2 regions of the Butyrivibrio sp. AD3002 genome follow, and region 2 is predicted to be linked to the other one. Evidence: predicted binding sites of a transcription regulator. Region 2 holds the regulator's gene; the other holds the start of a gene.
The links. The regulator Rex, encoded in region 2, represses fermentation and respiration genes when NADH is low (regulators of the CRP and FNR family bind a similar motif). The targets are predictions, from matches to a motif close to ATTGTTAANTANTTAACAAT.
Positions count from the first base shown of each region.

Region 1: gap (type I glyceraldehyde-3-phosphate dehydrogenase) is a predicted target of Rex. The motif match lies at 1,770-1,789, and genes of this name have one in related genera.

Region 1 is NZ_ATVV01000012.1:4,855-15,894, reverse strand. Features, by position in the region: gene G596_RS0109550 (histidinol-phosphatase HisJ family protein) at 1-702, opposite strand, end outside; gene G596_RS0109545 (cache domain-containing protein) at 726-1,568, opposite strand; gene gap (type I glyceraldehyde-3-phosphate dehydrogenase) at 1,850-2,875, shown strand; gene G596_RS0109535 (phosphoglycerate kinase) at 2,945-4,180, shown strand; gene tpiA (triose-phosphate isomerase) at 4,287-5,033, shown strand; gene tpiA (triose-phosphate isomerase) at 5,105-5,851, shown strand; gene G596_RS0109520 (methyl-accepting chemotaxis protein) at 6,027-8,045, shown strand; gene G596_RS0109515 (NCS2 family permease) at 8,256-9,605, shown strand; gene G596_RS0109510 (hypothetical protein) at 9,713-10,522, opposite strand; gene G596_RS0109505 (TetR/AcrR family transcriptional regulator) at 10,776-11,040, shown strand, end outside.
Region 2 is NZ_ATVV01000001.1:94,550-105,589, forward strand. Features, by position in the region: gene G596_RS20355 (response regulator) at 1-1,261, shown strand, start outside; gene G596_RS0100395 (response regulator) at 1,280-2,047, shown strand; gene G596_RS0100400 (metallophosphoesterase) at 2,055-2,750, shown strand; gene G596_RS0100405 (FAD-dependent oxidoreductase) at 2,962-5,736, shown strand; gene G596_RS0100410 (ABC-F family ATP-binding cassette domain-containing protein) at 5,739-7,733, shown strand; gene G596_RS0100415 (hypothetical protein) at 7,803-8,138, opposite strand; gene G596_RS20360 (redox-sensing transcriptional repressor Rex) at 8,441-9,091, shown strand; gene G596_RS20365 (hypothetical protein) at 9,124-9,807, shown strand; gene G596_RS0100430 (bifunctional ADP-dependent NAD(P)H-hydrate dehydratase/NAD(P)H-hydrate epimerase) at 9,785-11,040, shown strand, end outside.

The sequences.
Region 1 (11,040 bases), on a different contig from region 2:
AAAGGTTATGATCTCGCCGCCCAGCTCTTTGTAGCGGGCGAGGACTTCGCGTGAGGGATTGGGATCTCCCAAAGTGGGCTCTGTATAAAGGGACTTGGTGTTTACATCAAGTCCTTTTCCTTTTGCAATAAGAGTCTTCAGGATCTCATCGATGACATCTGAATAATCCTTGTAGGTGTAGTTCTTATTCAGATTAGGAGCGTAGCGCACAAGGTAGTCCAGATGGCCGAGGACATCAAAATCGTCGAATAAGTTTATGTTCTCGAGAGTTGATTCGAAAAACTCGGTAAAGGCTTCCTTTTCAGTGCGTCCCTCATAGAAAGAAGCAAAGTAGGGATCTTTTCCGTGGCATACGTGATTGGAACCTATGATAAAGTCGAAGGGATATTTCTTTGCATACTCGAGATTTGCGTCCACAACCTGTGGCTGCATTCCAAGCTCGATTCCAAAATAAATATCAATGGTATCGGCATAATTATCTTTAATAGAAGAGTACTCTTTATAATAGGCATCCGTATCGACTACGAACTGATCCGTTATTCCGTCCGGAACATCGGGATAGTCCATGTCCATGTGCTCTGTGATACAAATTGCGGGTAGCTGCTTTTTGATAGCCTGCTCTATGACAGCTTCCATGGGAGAGTCGCAATCTCCCGAGTGGTGTGTGTGCATATGAAAATCTGCCGGTAATTGTTTTGACATGTTTTTTCTCCGTTATGAATTCATTATTTTTCTTCTTCTTTTACCACGCAAATGGTCCAGTCCGAAGCTTCGTTTCTTAAATGATAGAGATTATACCAGGTGCCCTGTCCATTATTGGCTCTGTAAAGACCTTCCCCTGTTTCCTGAGTCATGAAGAGCTCGTGGCTCAAATCTTCGACTGAGTCACCGTTTGCTGCAAATTGGGAATGAGCCGCAAGCATTCCCGAGCTGTCCACAAGAAATGCGTGATCATTCTGGTCTGCCAGGATTTTATGAAAATTGAAAAGATCATAGTTTCTCTGAACGATACCCAGGATATTACCGCTTTCGGATTTGACCGGAACGGCAAAGGTTACTAATAGAGCACCTGTTGATTTTGAAACAATGACATCAGATATGGCATTTTCTCCGCTTATGGCTTTTGCGAAATAATCTCTTTCAGAGACATCCTTAAGGTCGCCTTCTGTACTAAGGAGCTGCATGCCGTCAGCGCCGGTAAGAATGATTTTTGAATCCTCGGAAAGAGAAGATTCAACACTCTGCAGATAAGATAATTCACTGTCTGCAAGTTCTGCATTGGCAGTATCTTCCATATAAGAAATTGTGGAAGGCGATAATGCAACAGCCTCAAGGGATCCCAGATTCTCGTCTATAACCCTTTGCCACTCGCCTTCAATATTATGTGCTTCCCATTTCATGGAATCGTGAGTACTGCTGAGTACCTTGTCCGAGGTTTTCATGTGATTAACCGAAAGAAATGCGATAAGCGGAATCAGGAATGCCAGAAGTAAACCAACTATTATTACTACAATAATAATTGTTTTCATACTAATTCCTGAAAAATTGTTGTTTTCTGTGTCTCCCATAATGATCTCCTTGTAAATCATAAATCTTTTTGTTCAAAAACATCCTATATTCTAGAGTATAGAAAGAATTTTATCAATTAAGAGTTCAGATAAAACGATTATGCGTACATTTTTGATTCTATATAAGGAAATTTTTGATAATTCTGTGTTTTTGCCCAAAGATTACTTGAAAAATTGAGAGAAGTTAGATAAAATAAATTTGCTGTCAAATTTTTGACAATCACGTTGTAAAGAATTAGTAGCAGCAAATAAATTTTAATATCATTTTAGGAGGACTTAAAATGGCAGTAAAGGTAGCAATCAATGGTTTTGGCCGTATCGGTCGTCTTGCATTCAGACAGATGTTTGAGCACGAGGGAACAGAGATCGTAGCAATCAACGATCTTACAGCACCCAAGATGCTTGCACACCTTCTTAAGTATGACTCTTCACAGGGTAAGTACAAGTATGCTGATAAGGTATCTTTCGATGACGATTCCATCACAGTAAACGGAAAGAAGATCACAATTTACAAGGAAGCTGACGCTAATAACCTTCCTTGGGGTAAGATCGGTGTAGACGTTGTTCTTGAGTGTACAGGTTTCTACACATCTAAGGACAAGGCTCAGGCACACATCAACGCTGGTGCAAAGAAGGTTGTTATTTCTGCTCCTGCAGGAAATGATCTTCCTACAATCGTATATAACGTTAACCACGAGACACTTACAGCAGATGACAACATCATCTCTGCAGCTTCTTGTACAACAAACTGCCTTGCACCTATGGCTAAGGCTCTTAACGACTATGCACCTATCCAGTCCGGTATCATGGCAACAATCCATGCTTACACAGGTGATCAGATGATCCTTGACGGACCTCAGAGAAAGGGTGACCTTAGAAGAGCTCGTGCAGGCGCTGTTAACATCGTTCCTAACAGCACAGGTGCTGCAAAGGCTATCGGCCTTGTTATTCCTGAACTCAACGGCAAGCTCATCGGCGCTGCTCAGAGAGTACCGGTTCCGACAGGTTCCACAACACTTCTTTTCGCTGTAGTTAAGAGCAGCACAGAAGTTACTAAGGAGAGCATCAACGAGGCTATGAAGAAGGCTTCTGATCCTGAGACATTCGGTTACAACGAGGATGAGATCGTATCTTCTGATATCGTTGGAATGACATATGGTTCACTCTTCGATGCAACTCAGACAATGGTTACAAAGATTGGTGACGACCTCTATGAAGTTCAGGTTGTTTCATGGTATGACAACGAGAACTCTTACACATCTCAGATGGTTCGTACAATCAAGTACTTTGAAAAATTTGTTAAGTAATCACTGATTAAGAAAAGGTCCGGTCCGTAAGGACCGGGCCTTAAATTTTATAACAAGGAGGCTATTATAATGGCACTTAATAAGAAATCTGTTGATGATTTCAGCGCAAAGGGCAGAAGAGTACTTGTTCGTTGTGACTTCAACGTACCGCTCAAGAATGGTGAAATCACAGACGAGACACGTATCAATGCTGCACTTCCTACAATCAAGAAGCTTATCGCAGATGGCGGCAAGGTAATCCTTTGCTCACATCTTGGTAAGGTTAAGAATGGCCCCAACGAGGGTGAGTCTCTTGCTCCTGTAGCTAAGAGCCTTTCTGCTAAGCTTGGCAAGGACGTTAAGTTCATCGCTGACTACAACGTAACAGGTGCAGATGCAACTGCTGCTGTAGAGGCTATGGGCGAGGGTGATGTAGTTCTTCTTCAGAATACACGTTTCCGTGGCAAGGAAGAGACAAAGCCTTCAGATGCAGGCGAAGCTTTCGCAAAAGAGCTTGCAGATCTTTGTGATGATTATGTATGTGACGCTTTCGGTTCTGCTCACAGAGCACACGCTTCCGTAGCTGTTGTTACAAAGTATGTTCGTGAGAAGGGTGGCAACTGCGCAGTTGGTTACCTTATGCAGAAAGAGATCGATTTCCTCGGCAATGCCGTTGAGAATCCGGTTCGTCCTTTCGTAGCAATCCTTGGCGGCGCTAAGGTTGCTGATAAGCTTAACGTTATCAATAACCTCCTTGAGAAGTGCGATACACTTATCATCGGTGGTGGTATGGCTTACACATTCCTTAAGGCTAAGGGCTATGAAGTAGGTCTTTCACTCGTAGATAACGAGAAGATTGATTATTGTAAGGAGATGATGGAGAAGGCTGAGAAGAACGGCAAGAAGCTTCTTCTTCCTGTTGATACAGTTGTATCAGGCGGATTCCCGGATCCTATCGACAATCCTAATATTGAGACAGCAATCGTTGAGTCCAACGCAATTCCTTCTGACAAGGAAGGTCTTGATATCGGTGTGAAGACAAGAGATCTTTTCGCAGATGCTGTAAAGAGTGCAAAGACTGTTGTTTGGAACGGACCTATGGGTGTATTCGAGAACCCTGTACTTGCTGAAGGTACAAAGGCTGTTGCTAAGGCGCTTGCAGAGACAGATGCTACAACAATCATCGGTGGTGGTGATAGTGCAGCAGCTGTTAATCAGCTTGGTTTTGCTGACAAGATGAGCCACATCTCAACAGGTGGCGGTGCTTCACTTGAGTTCCTTGAGGGTAAGGAGCTTCCCGGTGTTGTTGCTGCAGATAACAAGTAATACTTATCGAGGTATTTCTCGAGCTTAGTATTACTGTTAGTTCGATCGAGCACGAAGTGCGAGAGTCGAACTTCCTTATGAAAAACAATAAAGGAGACTTATTAAAATGGCACGTAGAAGAATCATTGCCGGCAACTGGAAGATGAACATGACACCTTCTGAAGCTGTAAAGCTTGTTGCTGAGCTTAAAGATTTAGTTAAAAATGATGATGTAGACGTAGTTTACTGCGTTCCTGCAATTGATATCGTTCCTGTCGTAGAGGCTGTAAAGGGCACAAACGTTAATGTTGGTGCTGAGAACTTCTACATCGAGGATAAGGGTGCTTTCACAGGTGAGATTTCCGCACCCATGCTCGTAGATGCAGGCGTTAAGTATGTTATCATGGGACATTCCGAGAGAAGAGACATCTTCGGCGAGAATGATATTCTTATCAATGCTAAGGTTAAGAAGGCATTTGCTGCAGGTCTTACACCTATCCTTTGCTGCGGTGAGTCACTTGCACTTCGTAAGGCCGGTACTTACAAGGAGTGGATCGAGAGACAGATCACATGGGATCTTAGCGGTGTAACAGCTGATCAGGTTAAGAAGCTTGTTATCGCTTACGAGCCTATCTGGGCTATCGGAACTGGCGAGACAGCAACTGCTGACCAGGCTGAAGAAGTTTGTGCATTTATCCGTGAGCTTGTTGCTAAGCTTTACGATCAGGCTACAGCTGATGAAGTTCGTATCCAGTACGGCGGATCAATGAATGCAGGCAACGCTGCTGAGCTTCTTTCAAAGCCCAACATCGATGGCGGTCTTATCGGTGGTGCTTCACTTAAGCCCGACTTTGGTAAGATTGTTAACGCATAATATATATTAAAATAAGAGATGAGTTCAGTTGGCTTCATCAACTGAACTCATTTTTATATGGAGTATTTGTAATGTCTAGAAAAAGAATAGTAGCCGGAAATTGGAAGATGAATATGACACCGGCAGAGACGACTGCTTTTATTGCAAAGCTTCGTCCGCTGGTTGACAATACAGAGGTTGACGTCGTTTTATGTGTGCCTGCTATTGATATTATCCCTGCAATGACAGCCACAAGGGGAACAAATATAGAAATAGGTGCACAGAATATGCACTTTGAGGAGAATGGCGCTTATACAGGCGAAATAGCACCGGGAATGCTTACGGATGCAGGCGTTAAATACGTTATTCTCGGTCACTCGGAGAGGCGTGAATATAACCACGAGACAGATGAAGAACTTAATAAAAAGGTGAAGAAGGCCTTTGAACACGGCCTTACACCTATCCTGTGCTGCGGAGAAACACTGGAGCAGAGGAATAAAGGCATCACACTCGATTTCATCAGAATGCAGATAAAGTCTGATCTTGCAGGAGTTCCTGCTTCGGATGTGGAAGAGATGGTAATTGCATACGAACCTATCTGGGCTATCGGAACAGGTGAAACTGCCACATTGGCACAGGCAGAGGAGGTATGCAAGGCTATACGCGAGTGCATTGCTGAAATCTATAGTGAAGGTACAGCGGAGAGAGTTCGCATCCAGTACGGCGGCTCTGTAAATGCGGCTAATGCCAAAGAGCTGTTTTCGCAGCCTGACATTGACGGAGGTCTTGTGGGAGGTGCATCTCTTAAACCTGATTTTGGTAAAATCGTTAATTGTTAAGACAAACCTGGCACTATGAAAAAATATTCATGGTGGCAGGTTTTTATATATAAACTTGGTATAAAAAAACGATTAAATGTTCACAAATTCACTTTTTAAGGCATGCTTAGGTTATATAATTTTTGATGAGAAACTATTTCTTTTCAAATGATATATTTCATCATGGAGGCGTGTTATGGCAAAGAATGAAAATGCTCACGGAAGTACTGAAAGAGTTAGCTTTAAGGACAGTATCAAGACCAAACTGATTTGTATAATGATACTGGCTGCTGCGATACCTCTTTTGATAGCTGTAATTGTAAGCTATAAGACATCTACGGATAAAGCTCTTGCTGATGCTCAGGATTCCCTGGAATGGGAGGCATGGTATCTGGAGCAGTCGTTTGTTACTGTGCTTGATACGAATATGAAAATGATAAGGAGTATAGCCGGAAGTCCTACCGTGGTCAATTTTGTTGCCAAGGAGGGAGATATTCCGCTGGATGCAATTATAAATACTCTTTCGGAGTGTGACACTATCCTGAATGATGGAGATACTACTGCAATTACAGATGCGACAGGAATGCAGATTGCTCGAACATCCGGAGATTGTATCGATGTTTCTGACAGAGAGTACTTCCAGAAGGCGATGGAAGGAACCGTATATGTTTCCAACGTTCAGATCAGTAAGAAGAACGGAAGACGTATGCTGACTTTTGCTGCGCCTATTATGTATGATGGTAAGGCTATAGGTATTGTTCACAGGAACTATGACCTTAATAATTTCCATGAACTTCTGGCAAATGAAGCAGAGGATGCCTTCCTTGTAGATAGAGAAGGCCTTGTAGCGGCACATTCACAGTATAAAATCGGTGAAGGCGAGCATGAAGAGGAGAGCAGAGTTCAATCAGAGTTTATGGTTTCGGGCAAGGACGAAGGCTTCTACTTTGTGGATACAGGCAAGGGCTATGATGCTTATGTCGCATATGTAAAAGAACCCCAATCACAGTTTAGAGTCTGCGCAGCAAGCAATGAGAAGAAGGTGCTTGCATCTGCAAGAAAATCAGCTACTATTACTATAATTGTAGGCCTGGTGCTGCTGGTAATCGTGATTATTGTATCTTTCGTAATGGCTAATAGCTTTACAAAACCGATTTTAGCAGTCGGGAAATCTCTTTCCGCGCTTGCTGACGGACGTTTTGAAAAGGTTGGAAAAGAAGCTAACAGAAAAGATGAGTTTGGACAGATATCCAGAAATACTAATTCTGTTATACATACCCTTGATGAAATAGTTTCACATATTAAGGCATCCGCTGCAAATGTCGGATCCTCTTCGGAAGAACTTTCCGACATGGCTAACCAGATTTCGCAGACGGCAGAGGATGTATCAAATGCGGTGCAGGAGATTGCATCCGGTGCTACGCAGCAGGCTGATGAGATTCAGAGTGCTTCAGAAAATGTAGGTCTTATCGGTGATGCTGTCGGAGATGTGCAGACATCAACAGGAAACCTCTCCGGACTTGCCGGAAAGATGAAGGAAGCATCCGAAGTTTCAAGCAGATCACTTACATCCCTTCAGGATTCTTCTGCTGAGATGACAGCCAAGATTGATGACATTGCAAGAACGATTCAGGCTACGCAGGAAGCTGTTGACAATATCAGTGAAAAGGTTGAAGGTATTACTTCCATCGCTACCCAGACAAACCTTCTTTCACTCAATGCTTCAATTGAGGCAGCAAGAGCTGGTGAAGCAGGAAAAGGCTTTGCGGTTGTTGCTGAAGAAATCGGTAAGCTTGCAGATGATTCCAAGCAGATGGCTGATGACATCATGAAGGAGATGGGTACACTTCTTGAACAGAGTAAAGCAGCTGTTGCCGCTGCAGAGGATGTTAAGCAGGGTAACAATGAACAGCAGATTGCCATCGGAGAAACCCTTGATGCTGTTAACGGAATGCTTGAGGATATCGGAAGCACTGTTGGAGGGGTACAGCTTATTTCTCAAGGCGCGGATACCTGCGAATCCTCCAAGAATGCTGTGGTTGACACCATGAGTGCACTTTCCGCAATTTCAGAAGAAAATGCTGCATCTTCGGAGGAGACCGGAGCTTCCATGCAGGAGCTTTCAGCTACGGTAACAACACTTGCAGGTTCAGCCGACAGCCTGAAGGCTATTGCGGAACAGCTCAATGAAGAGATGAAATTCTTCAAGTCTTAATTGATAAATTTTTATGGAATAGGGAAATCCCGCCATCAATCACAGACATTTGATGGCGGGACTTTTTTGTGCAAAAAGGATGTAAAATTCAATTAATTCCGTGGTTATTTATATTGTTGATGCTACTGAATTATGATATATTTTAAAAGGTTTTTTTATCTTATGTGTTCATGCACAGCGGTCTACCCGCAAAAGGAGGAGAGTAACATGTTGGAGAAAGTTTTTCATCTCAAGGAACACAATACTACGGTGAAAACCGAGATTATTGCCGGTTTAACCACGTTCCTTTCAATGGCGTACATTCTCGCCGTTAACCCCAGTATTCTTGGAACTGTAATGAATCCAAGTGGTGTATTTGTAGCTACAGCTATTGCATCAGCGATTGCTACATTCTGTATGGCATTCATGGCCAATTATCCTATAGCTCTTTCAGCAGGACTTGGACTTAATGCTTACTTTGCTTACACTGTTTGCCTTGGTGAGCTTGCAGCAGAGGGTGAGAATGCATTCAAGATCTGCTTAACAGCTGTATTTGTAGAAGGTATCATTTTCCTTCTTATGTCACTTGTTAAGATTCGTGAGCAGATCATCAACAGTATACCGCAGAACCTTAAGTTCGGTATTTCTGCAGGTATCGGTCTTTTCATCGCATTTATCGGTCTTAGAGGAGCAAACGTTATCGTTCCCAGTGAATCTACTACAGTAGCACTCGGTAGCTTTGCTGATGCAGACGTTGTTCTCTGCCTGATTGGTATTATCATAATTATCGTACTCGAGCACTTCCATGTTACAGGTTCTGTTCTTATCGGAATCATTGCTACATGGGTTCTCGGAATGGTTGCACAGGCTACAGGCTGGTATACAGCAACTAATGTATTCCCTGATTTTTCAGCAGGACTTCAGCTCGGCGGAATTGCAGATACAGCATTCAAGTTTAACTTCGGATGGGCTGCAGCTCATTTTGTTGAGTTTATTGCTATAGTATTCAGTTTCCTTTATGTTGATATCTTTGACACAGTAGGAACAGTAGTAGGTGTTGCAGATAAGGCTAACCTCCTTGATGAGGACGGAAACCTTCCCAAGGTTGGAAGCGTATTCATGTCAGATGCTATCGGTACAACAGTTGGTGCATGCCTTGGTACTTCAACAGTAACAAGCTTTGTTGAGTCAGGTGCCGGTGTTGCTGCAGGCGGACGTACAGGTCTTACAGCTCTTACAACAGGTATCATGTTTGTTGTATCACTTGTACTTAGCCCTATTTTCCTTGCTATCCCTTCATTTGCAACTGCTCCCGCACTTGTATATGTTGGAATGCTTATGGTTTCCAGTGCTAAGAATATTACCTTTGACGGTGATATCGCAGATACTCTTGGTGCTTACCTTGCACTTGTTATGATGCCGCTTTCATATTCAATAGCAACCGGTATCATGTTCGCAGTTCTTGCATGGGTTATCGTTAAGCTTCTCATTGGCAAGGCTAAGGACGTATCACCTGTTATGTGGATTGTATTTGTAATGTTTGCAGTTAGAATAGTTGCACTTATTACCAACTTCCAGTAATAGTTTATAAAACAGATAATAAAGAGAGCGCGCACATCCAGTGTCAGTCGATGTACGCGCTCTCTTTCTATGAAAAAGTTCGTGTTATTTAATTCTTATCTGCCGGCTTAGCCTGTCAGCTCAGCTGCATCAACCATAGCCATTCGCTGTTCGGCTTTCATATTATCATTGGCTTCCTCATCAAAAGCCCTTTCGATATTAGCTCCGCTTCGCTCGGCCTTTTCCTCGTTATCTATGGCTCTTACGATGCCCTCTTGAAATACCTTTTCCTCCCGTATTTCAGCATTTTTGTTATTGCCGGATTCCTCACGGGTTGTAATCTCGTGGTCATAATCATAACGCGAGATATCGCCCTTAATATACATCTGGCGAAGCTGTGCGTCAGTGTAGGAATCAAAGGAACGGACATTGGGATTCTTGGTATTGGCAGTAGGCTGGTTTGCGTGAACCTTGCTTAACTCAGGAGCCTTATTCTGCTCGTTAAAAGGATTTTCCTTCTTTTCTGCATTAAAGGGATTCTCTTTCTTTATTTCGTTGAAAGGATTCTCTTTCTTTTCTGCAGCTTCAGCTTTTTTGTGTGCCTCTTCAATTTGGGCTTTTGCCTTCTCGGCATCTTCAATAGCGCGCTCAGCAGGAGAAGGGCCTGCGTCCTGTTTGGTTTTGAGCTCCTTGACATCGCCAATCTCTTCGGTCTCTTTCAGTTTATCCTGGGAGATTTTACTTGCTTGTGCTGTATCACCATCCTTGGATACAGCTATAACATCCTTAAGAACCTCTTGGATCCGTTCTTTTCTCGAACTGTCATCTTTATTTTGCTCTTTCAGGGTTTCCGCAGCTTTGCTCGTGGTATCCGCGGTCTGAGTGGGGCGGATAGCTTCTGTGCCGGTTCTGACCATTGAAATACTTAAATCTTCCATAGTAACCCTCCAGTCTCCCCAAGCGTGCAGATAACTGCACATAAATACCTATATTGATTATACCACTTTTGCAATATTCTGACAACTTATATTATTGTCTGAAAATAACTTTCTTTTTATCTGAGAAAAAATGATAGTTTCTTTCAATTTGTTCTAAGACTTTACAGAGTTCCCGATTGACATGAGAATTTCAAAACACTAAAATAATAACACATGATACGATTAACAATATGCTTAAACGGAGGGGAATCCTATGCCAAGAAAAGCCACGATTACGCAGGAAGAAATAGTAAATGCTGCATTTAAAATCACTAAGAAAGAGGGCTTTGATCAGATCACGTCAAGACGTCTTGCCGCAGCTGCAGGATGTTCAACACAGCCTATTTTCAGAATATATGAGAATATGGATGAACTTAAAAAGGATGTCATCGCCAAGGCGGTAGATACCTTCGAGAAGCATTGCAGGGAAACCGGTAATAACCATGATACGCCCTTCATTGATCTTGGACTTAGCTATA
Region 2 (11,040 bases):
ATATTCACCCTTCGAAAGAATTGAGGAAATCCGGAACCGTTCAATAGAGGGTACCGGCCTTGGAATGAGCATAGTTAAGAAGCTGCTTGCACTCATGGATACGAGACTTGAAGTAAAGAGCGTATACGGAGAGGGTTCTGATTTTTCATTTGAAGTGCGACAGCAGGTTGTATCCTGGGAAGAACTGGGAGACTTCAAGGAAAAGTACAAGGAATATCTAAAAACACTGGAAAAATATCATGAGAAATTCAAAGCTCCTGAGGCAGAAATTCTCGTGGTTGATGATACTCCGATGAATCTTACGGTTGTTAAGGGGCTTCTAAAGACGACGCTGATACAGGTTGATACTGCTGAAAGTGGAATGGAGACTCTTGAAAAGGTAAAGAAAAAGAAATATGATGCGATTTTCATAGACCATAGAATGCCTGAAATGGATGGCCTTGAAACCCTCGCTGCAATGAAGAAGATGGAGGAAAATCTATCTGTTGATGCTCCGTGCATCGCACTTACGGCAAATGCAGGTGCAGGTGCCAGGGAGGAATATATGGCAGCCGGTTTTGATGATTATCTCTCAAAACCGATTGACGGCGGACTTCTGGAGGATATGCTTAAGACATATCTGCCTCCTGAAAAGCTGATACTTGAGGAAGAATCAGAAGACGTCTATGATAAAGATGAGAACGATGAGAGACAAAAGCTTTATAAAACCATAGAAGGTATAGACTACGAGGAGGCATTAAAAAACTGCGGAAGCCTTGATATTCTTCAAAATGTTATAGAGGAATTCCATGTGTCCATAGATTCGAAGGCTGATAATATTGAACGATTTGCAGCAGATAATGATTACAGAAATTATACGGTTGCTGTTCATGCACTGAAAAGTTCAGCCAGGCTGCTTGGTGCGATGAAGCTTTCTGAAGATGCCGCATATCTTGAAAAATGCGGTAATGATGAGAGTACTGAAGAGATAAAGGAAAAGACTCCTGAGCTTCTAGCTCTTTACAGAAGCTATAAGGATAAACTTCAGCCCGCAATTGAAAAGAGCGAAGAAACTGACCTTCCTGAAATACCGGTAGATGAACTTGAAGGCGCTTTTTCAGATATGAAAGAATTATTGGAAGCCTACGATTTTGACACGGCTGATGGAATAATGAAGATGCTGTCCGATTACAGTATTCCGGATGACTATAAAGATAAATATAATAAAATTGTGGAATTGATGGCTGCTGTTGATAGAGATGCACTTCTGGAACTTCTTTAAAATATGAGAGGGGTTTTTATGGATAAACGAGTACTGCTTGTGGGTGGTAAGAAGAGCTTTATGGTAACTTCGATTGAAAAGGAGCTTAAGGCGGAAGACTTTGAGGTAATTCGCGCGGATGCAGATGTAACTCAGATTGAAAGAATGGAAGATAAACCGTCTGTATATCTTATTTATGTTGATGACATTGATGAGATGCTGGAGCTTTTTGTGTATCTGAAGGATAAATCAGTTGAAGATGATATCTCCATAAGTGTGATAGGATCCAGTGATGAACTTGAAAAGATATATTCAAAAATCTCACAGGACAGAATCGCTGCGGTTTTTGAGAGACCGGTCAATGTAAAAGAGCTCGGAAGTAAAATGACTGCTGTTGTCCAGAATGAGGAAGTGCGCCTGCAGAAAAAGAAGATTCTTGTTGTTGATGATGACGGCACAATGCTGAGGACAATTAAGAGCTGGCTGTCGGAAAAGTATCAGGTCTTCATGGTGAATTCCGGAATGAATGCCATCACTTTCCTTGCTAAGAACAAGGTTGACCTGATTTTGCTTGATTATGAGATGCCCGTTATTACAGGGCCCAAGGTTCTTGAGATGCTTCGTAGCGAGTCAGGAACAAGTGATATACCTGTTATGTTTCTTACCGTTAAAAATGATAAGGAGAGCGTAGCTCAGGTCATTTCACTTAAACCTGAGAAATATCTGCTTAAAACCATGCCTCCTGCTGATCTTATCGCCAATATCGATGAGTTTTTCGAAAAGCAGAAAATAAAGAATTATAAGTGAGGTTTTTATGTCGCTTTATGCACTTGGTGATCTGCACCTTTCCTTTCAGTCCGACAAGAATATGGATATTTTCGGGAAGGTGTGGAAGAACCATGAAAAGAAGATAGAAAAAAATTGCAATAAGATGATCACTGACGATGATACGCTTGTGCTGGTCGGGGATCATACCTGGGGCAAGGGACTTGAGAACTGTGAAAAGGACTTTGAGTTTATAGAAAAACTCCCGGGAAGAAAAATACTTATTCGCGGAAATCATGATAATTTCTGGAACGCTAAGAAAACCCAGCGCCTTAATGATATGTTTAATGGAAGGCTTTTGTTTTTACAAAATAACTACTATCCCTATGGGGACTACGCACTGGTAGGGACCAAGGGATATTGTTATGAAGGATTCGATACAAGGCAGCACGCCGATATGCTGATTGAACGTGAGGCAAAAAGATTAAAGATATCATTTGAAGCGGCCAGGGCAGACGGTTTTGAGAAGTTTATAATGTTCCTGCACTATCCGCCAACTTCAATTGATGAAAGAACAAGCAGATTTACTTTTATGGCGAAGGCCTACGGAGCAGAGCAGGTGATTTATGCTCATTGTCATGGAAAAGAGAGATTTCATGACAGTCTTTGGGGAAAAATTGACGGTATAAAATATAGTCTCGTTTCCGGGGACTATCTAGATTTCAAGCCTTTGAAAATTCTTTAACAAAGAGTTTCCAAAGGCTCATTTTATGGGGGAAAATGGGTATCTTAAATCGTGGATATATGATATTATGTTACATGTAGTAGGAGTTTGCGCATTGATGAGACAGGAGAGAAATGTGATGCCGCATCGTGCGCTATAATTATGCAATTTTTTAGAAAGTAGGTTATTTCTTATGGGTAACAGTATTAAAGACTGGAAAATCGGTGACCCGATGATCAATGAGAATGATTATTGGCAGGATCCAAATTATGTGGCAGAGGATCCCGAGAAGGAGCAGCTTGTTTTAAAGCTTGCATCCATGATTACCGATCGCTATGCGAAGAAGCTTTTTGGAAAGCTTAACAACAGAGACCCCGAGTATTGGATGCTTGACCTTATTCTTAATAAAGAGCAGGTTAAGTTCCTTATCAACTTTAAGAAGACTCGTGTGCCTTACAGTATTGAGGAACTTGCCTCAATGAACAATATGAGCGTCGAAGATGCTCAGAAGATGATAGATCGTCTCGTATGGATCGGTATTGTTGAGATGAATCGCGCAAAAACTGCAGATAAGCACAAGCAGTATGAGCTTCCGATTTTCGTACCCGGTTCTGCCGAGTTCATGATGATGCAGGATAAGCTTACGGATGAATTCCCGCAGCTTGCAACATTCTTTAATCTTATGACACAGCTTCCGCTTGGCGGCATTACTCAGATGGTTCCTCCCGGAGGAGCAGGTGTAGGTATGCACGTTATTCCTGTTGAGAAAGCTATCAGCATTGAGAATACATCAGTCCCTGTTGAGCATCTTTCAAGATGGATTGATATGTATGATAAATACGGTATCTCCGAGTGTTCCTGCAGAAAACAGCAGACAATGCGCGGAGAGGGAAGCGGTGAAATTCGCGGCGACTACTGTATCGGAATGGGCGATATGGCTGAGTATATGGAAAGCCGTGGAATTGGCCATTATGTAAGCAAGGAAGAAGTTTACGAGATTCTTGAGCGTGCAGAACGCCACGGATATGTTCACCAGATTACAAATATCGATGGAGAAGGAAAAATAGTTGCTATCTGTAACTGTGCTCCCGGTGTATGTAATGCACTTCGTACCTCACAGCTTTATAACACACCCAACCTTTCTGCATCTGCATACCGTGCACATGTCGAGAAGGATAAGTGCGTTGCTTGCGGAAAATGTGTTGAGGTATGTCCTGCAGGTGCAGCTAAGCTTGGTCAGAAGCTTTGCAAAAAGGATGGCTCACAGGTTACTTATCCTAAACAGGAACTTCCTAATTCCAAGAAGTGGGGACCTGAAAAGTGGAATTACAATTATCGTGATGATAATAAAGTTAACTGCTATGAAACAGGTACAGCTCCCTGTAAGACAGCATGCCCCGTACATCTTTCCGTTCAGGGATATATCAAGATGGCTGCAGAAGGAAGATATGAGGATGCCCTTAAGCTTATAAAGCAGGATAATCCGCTTCCGATGATCTGTGGTGCTGTATGTAACAGACGCTGTGAGGATGCTTGTACAAGAGGTACTATCGATCAGCCTCTGGCAATCGATGAAATCAAGAAGTTCATAGCTTCTCTTGATCTTAGGAAGGAATCAAGATATGTTCCGCTTTGCGAAAAGCACGACGGCGGAATGTGGTCAGACGACTACAAGATGGCTATTATCGGTGGAGGCCCCGCAGGACTTTCCGCAGCATATTTCCTCAGAAGAGACGGTTATCCGGTAACAGTATTCGAGAAGGAAAAGAGACCAGGTGGAATGCTTATGAACGGTATTCCCAGCTATCGTCTTGAAAAAGATATCATCGAGGCCGAGATTGACGTTATGAAGCAGATGGGCGTAGAGTTCAAGTGCGGCGTTGAAGTAGGTAAGGATGTTACTATCGAGGAACTCAGGAAACAGGGGTATAAGGCATTTTTCCTTGCAATCGGATGCCAGGGCGGAAGACTTGCAGGTGTTCCCGGTGAGGACGCTGAAGGAGTTCAGACAGGTGTTGATTTCCTCAGAAAGGTTAACCTTGATCACAGTGTAAGATTAAATGGCGACACTGTTGTTGTCGGCGGTGGTAACGTAGCAATCGACGTTGCAAGAACTGCAGTAAGAGCAGGTGCTACAAAGGTGACAATGCTTTGCCTTGAGAGTGAAAAAGAAATGCCTGCCGCAAAGGATGAAGTTGAGGAAGCTAAAGAAGAAGGCATTGAAGTATTAAACGGATGGGGACCTAAGGAAATTCTTACAGAAAACGGTAAGGTTACAGGCATAGTATTCAAAAAATGTACTTCTGTAAAGGATCCTGACGGAAGATTCAATCCTAAGTACGATGAGAACGAGACCATCACTATTAAATGTGAGAACGTTCTTCAGTCCATTGGACAGTCAATTGTATGGGGTGACCTTCTTAAGGGAACCAAGGTTGAACTTCGTCCTAACGGTGGAGTTATTGCTGATTCACTTACACTTCAGACTGCAGAGCCTGATATTTTTGCAGGCGGAGATGTATTTACAGGTCCCAGATTTGCAATTGATGCTATCGCAGGTGGTAGAGAAGCATGCGTTTCAATGAACCGTTTTGTACATCCCGGAAACAGACTTGACCTTGCAAGAGACAGAAGAGAGTTTATAGAACTTGATAAGGATGATATACTTGTTGAGAGCTTTGACAATGCTCCGCGTCAAATTCCTGGCAAAAAAGCCGGAATTGCAAAGGATACCTTTGACGATCTTCGCCTTACCCTCACAGAGGAGCAGGTAAAGAAAGAGGCAAACAGATGCCTTGGATGCGGTGCAACTACTGTTGATGAAAACAAATGTATCGGTTGCGGTCTGTGCACAACAAAATGCGAATTTGATGCAATTCATCTTAGCAGGGATATACCTGAAGCAAGTACTATGGTAAGATCAGAGGATAAGCTCAAATTGGTCGGACCGTATGCTGCGAAGCGTGCGGCCAAAATAGTAATTAACAAGGTGAAAGGTAACAAATAATTTTGGTACTAAACTGTCATGATCTTTCAAAATCCTTTGATGGTAAGGATGTTTTGAAGGGAGTATCTTTTCATATTGAGGATAACGAGAAGGCTGCGATAGTAGGAATAAACGGTGCAGGGAAGACAACGCTCATCAGAATGATTATTGGTGAGCTTACTCCCGATACCGGATCGGTTACGTTTTCAAGAGACACGACTTTTGGATATCTTGCTCAGAATCAGAACATAGACAGTGCGCACAGCATCTATGAAGAGCTTCGCGAGATGAAAAGGGATGTTATTGATCTGGAGACTGAGATACGAGCTGCGGAAGCTCAGATGGATATTCTTCGCGGCGAAGAACTCGATCGGCTCATGGAACGCTATGCTCAGATGAACCACGAATTCCAGCTTAAAAACGGTTATGCCTGGGAGAGTGAGGTCATTGGTGTAGCAAAAGGTCTTGGATTTTCTGAGGATGAATTCGATAAGAAAATATCGACACTTTCCGGAGGTCAGAAGACCAGAGTGGCTTTGGGTAAGCTTCTTTTGCAGAGCCCGGATCTTATAATTCTCGATGAGCCTACAAACCATCTCGATATGAACTCTATAAGGTGGCTTGAGGGTTATCTTATGAATTATAAGGGTGCAGTGCTTATTGTATCCCATGACAGATACTTTCTGGATCGTATCGCCCAAAAAGTGATCGAAATAGATCAGACAAATGCTGATGTTTATATTGGAAACTATACTGCATATGCCAAAAAACGCGAGCAGATCAGAGCTGCCAAGCTGAAGGCATATCTGAATCAGCAGGCAGAAATTAAGCATCAGGAAGAAGTTATAGATAAGCTTAAACAGTTTAACCGTGAAAAGAGTATCAAACGTGCCGAGAGCAGAGAGAAGATGCTCGATAAGATAGAACGTCTTGAGAAGCCCACGGAGGTAAGGGATGATATGCGTATAACCCTTACACCTAACTGCGTGAGCGGTAATGACGTAATGCATGTTGAGAGTATTGCCAAATCCTTTGGAAATGAGCAGCTTTTTAAGGACATTTCTTTTGATATTAAGAGGGGTGAGCGTGTTGCAATTATCGGCGATAACGGAACCGGTAAGACAACAATGCTTAAAATCATTAATGGCATGGAGACTCTTGATGAAGGAGAAATCATTCTCGGTGTAAAGGTTCATGTCGGTTATTACGATCAGGAACATCAGGTTCTTCACAATGAAAAGACTCTTTTTGAAGAATTATCCGATGCATATCCGTCAATGAATAATACTGAGATCAGGAACACTCTTGCAGCGTTTCTTTTTACCGGTGATGATGTGTTTAAACGCATCGGAGATCTTTCCGGCGGAGAGAAGGGAAGGGTTTCACTTGCAAAGCTTATGCTTTCAGAAGCTAATTTCCTGATTCTCGATGAGCCTACGAACCACCTGGATATTACCAGCAAGGAAATTCTTGAGGATGCTCTTTGCGGATATGAAGGAACTGTTTTATATGTCAGCCATGACAGATATTTTATAAACAAAACAGCGACCAGAATACTTGATCTTACTCACGGATCACTGGTTAATTATATTGGTAACTACGATTACTATATGGAGCATTGTGAGGAACAGACAGCTCGTGCTATTGCTGAAAAAGGAGATAATTCCTCTTTTGGCAGAGGAATCGAGATGGATTCTGCTGATGCTGTTTCAGGTTCGGGTTTTGGCAAGCTTGCTTCAAAAGGAAGTACTTCCGATGCTGATTCCGGTTCAGGTGCAGCAGACTGGAAAGCACAAAAAGAAGAAGCAGCAAGAAAGCGTAAACAGGAAGCTGCTCTGAAAAAATGTGAAGATGAGATAGCTAAGTTGGAAGAGAGGAATGAGAAAATAAATGAAGAACTCTCAGATCCTGATGTAGCGACCGATCTTGCTAAGGTTCGAAAGCTATCCGATGAACTTTCATCAAACGAAGAACGCCTTTCGGAACTCTATGATGAATGGGAAACCTTATCTGAGTAATCAAAAAAGAAGCTCTTTCAAGGACTAACTTGGAAGAGCTTCTTTTTTTCCTTTTCTCATTTAAAACCCTTATGCAAAAGCATCAAAGGAACTACCGGGTTGACTGTAGGAATAACCTGACATATCACGTCCGTAACCTACCGTTGTGTTACCGAATTTTGAAGCAATCTGATTATATTGCTGGCTTACTTTCAGAGCTTCATCCTTGCCATCGGTACTGGCAACTTCACCGACTTTTACTTCCTGAGCATTAGGATAAACGACAGGAGCAACAGTGGCGATATCACCAACAGCCTTATGCTTGTCATACACATCCGATACAGGAGCCTGATTGGATACTGTATAATTCATAGGCCTTGCCTGGTACATATTGTAAGCACCTAATCCATCAATTGACATTCCCATATTTTTATCTCCAACTTCTAAAAAACTACATAAGAAGATATGGTTATTATAATTTCCAATTCGAAACAATTCATAAACTGGGTATTAAAGAAAAGATAAAAATGCATATTTCTGAAAACTAATTTCATCAGATATTATCTACGTTGAAACATTTTTTCAAATTTGTATTAATGACAAATAAAATTATTGTAAAGTCAATTTATAAGATTGACGAAAATTTAACAGATAGTATAATTAAAATTAGCCGAATTTTACAGAGTAATAAATAACATAATTTTTTCGGTGTCAGTCATGGAGGATGTATGGCGAGAAAAGAAATATCTCAGGCTGTTATCAGCCGATTGCCCCGCTATTTCAGATACTTAGGTGAACTGAAAAGTCAGGGAATAGATAGAGTTTCATCTCAGGAACTCAGCGATATTATGAAGGTTACTGCTTCACAGATCAGGCAGGATTTTAATAATTTCGGAGGCTTCGGACAACAAGGCTACGGCTATAATGTTGAGTACTTATATGAGGAAATAGGTAAGATACTCGGCCTTGACAGGGAGCATACACTTATCATTATTGGGGCAGGTCATCTTGGACAGGCTCTTTCCGGTTATAACAATTTCTTCAACAGAGGATTTATATTTAAAGGAGCTTTTGATTTAAATCCTAAGCTTCATGGTAAGAAAATACGTGATATTGAGATCAGACCTGTCGAAGAGATTGAACAGTTTGTAAAAGAAAATAAGATAGAGATTGCGGTCCTTGCAATACCTAAGGATCAGGCTGTTCCTATGGCGGATAAACTTGTAAAATGCGGCATAAAGGCTATATGGAATTTCGCACATGTTGATCTTGATCTTCCTGAGAATGTTCAGGTCGAAAATGTTCATCTGTCAGATTCGCTTATGAAACTTTCATATAGCATTGATAGATATGAAAATAATCACAACTCCAGGAAATAACAAGTGATTTAAACCGCTTGGAGGATGCCGATATGGCTAATAACGACTATTCTGATGCTCTTGTCGGAAAGGATATTCCGATTCTTTCCAAGGATGAAAAATGGCAACAGCTTTTCCTTCTTAGTCCCAAAACTCCCAAAATAAAGGAGCTTGAGGCTGAGCTTAATAAGCTTGTGAACATACAGGAAAAGACAAGGGAAAAAATTAAGGACATAAAGAGGCTTAAGAAAAAGCTTCTCGGTGAGATTGTTGTCCTAAGAGATGATGCGGGAAAGAATCCAAAGAGGCGGAAGAAGATTGAGGCCGAAATTGATGATCATACACGCCTTATCAAGGAGTGCAATGATAAGATAGAGGAGTGCGAGGACGATATGCTCGGACTTCCCAGAGAGATTTATCAGATCGATTATCAGCTCATGATCGAGACGATGAATATCTTTTATAAAAGAATGCATGATAATACCCTCGAAATCGATGCTGTTGATGAGTGGATATCAAAAGTAAGGGTACAGCTGAAAAAGAATATTATCCGAATGCAGGAAAAAGAGCTCGAAAACTTTAATGTATATTCCTATATGCACAACATTTTCGGACCTGAAGTTATTGATCTCTTTGATCTAAAGTACGATCCTGAAAAACGACACCCTGTAATCAGACCCGGAATGACTGAACGCGATGGGATAATAGTAGAAGATGAAAAATTTACCGATAATTGATAAAAATTCAAATTATGTTGTAAGCGCTGCCGAGATGAAGCGATGTGATGCGGCTACAATCTCCGAGTTCGGAGTGCCGCAGGATGTTCTTATGGAAAGGGCGGCGCTTTCTATATGCAAATATGTAAAAAAAGCTCTTCCGGAGGGCGGTAAGGTTCTGATTCTTGCGGGAAGTGGGAATAACGGCGGTGATGGAATTGCAGCGGCCAGACTTCTTTTTCAGGATAAAATACCTGTCACGCTTGTTCTTGTTAATCACAGTCTAAGTGATAAGGCTTCAAATACAAAAAGGACTTCCGCATGTAGCTCACAGCTGAAAATAGCATTGTCCTATGGCCTTAATGTCGTGGATTTTGATCAGTCCAAACTTGGCTCTCAAATAAAAAAATGTGACGTAATAATTGATGCCATGCTGGGGATAGGCTGCTCAAGGGACCTTACGGGGGATTATTCAGCCGCGGTATGGGAAATCAATTATTCAAGAGAAGATTATGATGGGAAATTCCCACATGTTATAGCAGCTGACATACCAACAGGTATTAATTCGGATACGGGGCAGGTACATGGCTATGCAATAAGGGCAGATGAGACAGTGACCTTTGGCTTTTTGAAAATGGGGCTTGTTTTTTATCCTGGAGCTGCTCATGCAGGTGAGATACATATAGTGAATGTGGGTATCACTGAGGATGGCTTTTTGAAGGATTATCCCAAATTTAAGTATGTTGACATCCCTGATAAAAAGGAAATCCCGGTTAAGCTGCTGCCACCAAGAAATCCTGCGGGTAATAAAGGTTCGTTTGGGAAAGTTCTTGTGGTTGCCGGAAGTAAAAAAATAAGCGGTGCATGCATAATGGCTGCTGAGAGCTGCATTCGAAGCGGTGCCGGCATGATAAAGGTTTATACAGATGAGGCAAATCTCTCGGCTATTCAGACACTTCTGCCTGAAGCCATGACGGATACTTATACCGAAGAGGGATTCAATCTTTCTGATACTATCGAATATAGCAAAAGCAAAGAAGCTCTTATTTCAGCAATCGGATGGGCGGATGCTATAATATGCGGACCGGGAATAGGAATCAGTAATTCTGCAAAAGAAATCATGAAGATTATTCTTCAAAATGCTGTGCTCCCTCTTATTCTTGATGCGGATGCACTTAATATCATATCATCCGAAAAAGATATAAGAGATCTTGTTTGCGCATACAATGCAGATATTATTATGACGCCTCATCT